Regions from separate parts of the Lysinibacillus sp. G4S2 genome, predicted to be linked through region 2. Evidence: riboswitches for the same ligand, from Rfam matches in the RefSeq annotation. Region 2 holds a riboswitch; the other holds the start of a gene.
The links. A riboswitch is a leader RNA that binds a small molecule or an ion and turns the genes downstream of it on or off. The one in region 2 is predicted to bind cobalamin.
Positions count from the first base shown of each region.

Region 1 (2,203 bases), 700 kb from region 2:
TGATATTGGCGTAAAAGTTGCCACACTGTTTCGGTATGGCCTTGCACTCCTTCGACGGCACTTATAACAATGATGGCATAATCCATAACACGAATAGCACGTTCCATTTCTGGTGAAAAATCGACGTGCCCAGGTGTATCAATTAACGTATATGTATCATTTCCAATCGTCATACGACCTTGCTCTGCAAAAATTGTAATACCTCGCTGACGCTCTAGCTCATGATTATCTAGAAATGTATCCTGGTGATCCACTCGTCCGCGGGCTTGAATACTTTTTGTATGAAATAGTAACTGCTCAGAAAATGTAGTTTTTCCTGCATCAACGTGAGCGAGTACACCAATTGTTACATGCATAAAAAAATCCCCGTTTCTATTTTTCATCTTTCACCATTGTAACAGAATTACTAGAAAAAGATTTCGTGTAAAATAGTTAGTATTTATGTCGAAATAGTGCTAATATATTCATGATTATGATTTTATGGATTTTTTGTGAGATTGCGACCAAAAATTTCTTTTGCTAGTTTATCAATATCATTGACAACAAAAAATATAACGACTTATTGGTGCAAATGACTTTTATTATTTGCTTAAAAGGGAAATCGGTGCGAATCCGATGCTGTCCCGCAACTGTAAATGGGGAGTCTATACGAGATACCACTGTAGCCATGCTATGGGAAGGTGTATAGATGATGAACCTAAGCCAGGATACCTGCCAATGTGTATTTTTTACTTAAACCACGAGGATGGGGATAGTGAATAGGTTGAAGAACCTTTCTTTCACTATGCTAACCTCTTGGAAACAAGGGGATTTTTTTATGCCCTTTTTAACTTAAATCAGCGAGTGTCATTCAGGTAGCAAAGGAGTCAAAAGATTTCTTTCTATATAGTTAACAGCAAAGGAGAAGAGGACATGAAGAAATGGAAAAGCTTGTGGCTTGTCATTGCGATATCGTTAATCGCTATACTTGGCGCGTGTAATGCAAAGGACAAACCAGAATCAGCAGCACAAGGTGAGAAGGTAGAGCCTTCGCAAGCTGAAACGACAGAAATTACGATTGAAAATAATGGAACAACACAAATATATAAGGAAGCACCAAAAAAAGCGATTAGCTTAAATCAGCATGTCACAGAAATAATGTTAGCGTTAGGCTTGGAAGATTCAATGGTAGGGACGGCATACTTAGATGACAAAATTTATGAGCCCCTACAAGCTGCATACGATAATGTGCCGGTGTTAGCTAAACAGTATCCTTCAAAGGAACAGGTTATTGATGCAGAAGCAGACTTTATATACGGAGGTTGGAAAAGCGCCTTTGGGGAGAAAGGTGTTGGTACACAGGAAGAGCTAGAGGCATTGGGGATTCACACTTATTTACATACAGCCTCAAATATGACGAAACCAACTTTAAAAGATATTTTCACAGATATTCGAAATATCGCAAAAATTTTTCGCGTTGAGGATCGTGGAGAAGCTTTAATTGAACAAATGACGAAGGATGTAGACGCTGTTCGTGCAAAATTACCACAAGATAAGAAAGACCTACGCGTTTTAGTTTATGACAGTGGTGATAAAGATGTCTTAACCACTGGACAAAACTTTATGAATGAGCTTGTGACGATTGCTGGCGGTAAAAATATTTTTGGTGATGTGGAATCAGGATGGACTACGGTATCAAAAGAAGATGCAGTAGAGCGTAATCCAGAAGTCGTTGTTGTCGTTGATTACGGAGAAAAAACGGCGGAAGAAAAAATAAAATTCTTAAAACATGATCCAGCGTTGAAAGAAATGGAAGCAGTTAAAAATGAACGTTTTGTCATCTTACCACTTTCTGCTGCGTCAGAAGGGGTTCGTGCTGCAGAAGCTATTCAAATATTAGCTAAGGGCTTCTATCCTGAGAGCTTTGAAAACTAGAAAAAAATTTGGGGTTAGCAAAACGCTAGCCCCTTTTTTATAAGGAGCGTTAAACAATGAATGCATTCCATACGAATATACCGGACAAAACCTTTGAAAAGTTAAATAACAATGGCGATTTTACTCGTCTTGCAGTAAGCCCCGGTATTATAAATAAGCATTATACTCCTGCACAATTCCAAACAATTGCAAAGGTTGTAGGGAAGACTGGTGCTATCAAATACTCTGCCTCGTATAGCATATTACTATCAATTCCAACAGAAGATGTAGAAGATACGATTGAGGAACT
Region 1 covers NZ_JAUCFJ010000002.1:2,547,490-2,549,692, forward strand. Annotated here, with positions in the region: gene QUF91_RS13070 (elongation factor G) at 1-356, opposite strand, end outside; cobalamin riboswitch at 547-733, shown strand; gene QUF91_RS13075 (ABC transporter substrate-binding protein) at 913-1,914, shown strand; gene QUF91_RS13080 (precorrin-3B methylase) at 1,971-2,203, shown strand, end outside.
Region 1: another riboswitch for cobalamin. It lies ahead of QUF91_RS13075 (ABC transporter substrate-binding protein); the one in region 2 lies ahead of QUF91_RS16780 ((2Fe-2S) ferredoxin domain-containing protein).

Region 2 (2,203 bases):
CGGGTGCGAGCAACTCCCTGTTACAGAAGGGATTTTTAAGGCTGATAGCACAAAGGCGAAGGCACCCGATAAACCTAGTATCATTTTTGTTTCAGGATTTTCATCAATGGTTTTGCGAATTGAACGTAATCCTAAAATAATAAATGGAATGGAAATGACCCACCAAAAAATTGCCCATTCAATCGGCAAAAAGCCCTCCATGATATGCATAGCAAATGCACGATTTGGCACGAATAAAAATGCCAGTAAGAAATAACTAAGCTTCCAACCTGAGAATTTCAAAATCTCTCCTCCTTACATTAAAATTTTCGAATTAGCGTGCGAACGAAATTATTTCACCTTGCCATAAAATAGGTGTTTTGCTCCTCAACCGGAACCATATCTGTACGCATCTACCACCTTGAGATGAAAATGAAGATAAAAAAAACACTTCTCCGATTCAGGAAAAGTGCATAGCTAAAAAAGTAATTAAAAATCTAATCTGCTAGGCGCACACCTATCCTCGTAGGTTGAAACGATCACTTATTTTTCGGCAGGTCTCCTGGCTTTAGTTCAACGTTTTATAGGCCTTCCCATCCTTTGGACAGTGACATTATCTATAAAACTCCCTAGTACAGTGGCGGGACCGCGCCGGACTTAAACCGGCTTCCCTTTTAAGCGAATTGATGAACAATTCGCACCGAAAAAAGATGAAGTTGTGAGATTTCACGACAAAGTGTAACATGAATTTCCGTAAACAAGCTATCTTTTTTATGAAAAATTTTTTAAATTGAGGGGCATTGTAGAAAATTCGGATAATACAGAAGAGGAATTTCCCTTTTTTCTAGGGGAAATTTGCTGAATAATTAATAAAAATGCCACAAATTAAGAAAGAAATATTGAAATTTTAAAAAAATAAGCTATGATAGAGACAGATTTCTATTACATAAAAAATACAATTTCATATAAAAACGTCAATAAGTGCTCGAATATTTTCGAGATAATAGGGAAATCGGTGAAAATCCGATACAGCCCCCGCTACTGTAATAGCTGATGAAATCGCAAATGCCACTAGTGAAAACTCGGGAAGGCGCGAAAGTAAAAGGAAGCTTAAGTCAGGAAACCTGCTTATTGCGATAAATGCATGCAAACTTTTCGGAGGGAGAAGTTGAAGCGAGAGCGAGTACCTGTATATATTCGTTTTAATTTGGCTTCTACAAAACCTTTACTCTTCGTCTAGAGTAAAGGTTTTTTCTTTTTCCTAAAAGCAAATGAGGGGAGAACAACAATGACAACATGGAATTTAGAGGGGATGAAAACGCATCTTTTTATTTGCAATGGCAGTAGCTGTATGAAAAAAGATGGAGAGGAAATTACACAGGCAATCCGTGATGAAATTCAGTTGCTGGCGATTGATAAGGAAATACATACGACAAGGACACGCTGTAATGGTAGGTGTAAGGATGCTTGTGTTGTCATCGCTTATCCTCAAGGGAATTGGTACCGTGTGCCGACCACAGAGCATGCGCGGGCACTTGTTCAAGATTTAAATCACGAATCGTTACATAATGAGCATGTCTTTACACTGCGTGAAGGTTCGTTACAGCGTACAGCACAAACAACAGCCATTAAAGGTATTGAAAAGGTGAAAGAGGGGTAACAAAATGTCGCAAAAAGGGAAGATTTTCGTAGTTGGCTTTGGACCTGGAGATTTTAAACATATTACGACTCGTGCTGTGGAGGCACTACAACAAAGTGATATGATCATAGGCTATAAAACTTATGTTGAACTTATTCAGGATTTAGTAAGTGCAAAGTCAATTATTAGTACCGGTATGACAGAAGAGGTTTCACGTGCACAGGAAGCGGTCCGCCAAGCAGAGGCAGGCAGTATCGTATCTGTTATTTCGAGCGGAGATGCTGGTGTCTATGGCATGGCGGGATTAGTGTATGAGGTATTAATCGAGCTAGGCTGGACGGAAGCAACTGGTGTTGAGGTAGAAATTGTTCCGGGTATTTCGGCTATCAATTCGTGTGCAAGTTTACTAGGTGCTCCGATTATGCATGACGCCTGTACGATTAGTTTAAGTGACCACTTAACGCCTTGGAATTTAATTGCAAAACGAGTAGAAGCAGCCGCAATGGCGGATTTTGTTATTGCTCTTTATAACCCAAAGAGTGGTCGTCGTACGAGACAAATTGTGGAGGCACAACGAATTTTATT
Region 2 covers NZ_JAUCFJ010000002.1:3,251,727-3,253,929, reverse strand. Annotated here, with positions in the region: gene QUF91_RS16785 (energy-coupling factor ABC transporter permease) at 1-282, opposite strand, end outside; cobalamin riboswitch at 515-699, opposite strand; cobalamin riboswitch at 942-1,125, shown strand; gene QUF91_RS16780 ((2Fe-2S) ferredoxin domain-containing protein) at 1,268-1,639, shown strand; gene cobJ (precorrin-3B C(17)-methyltransferase) at 1,644-2,203, shown strand, end outside.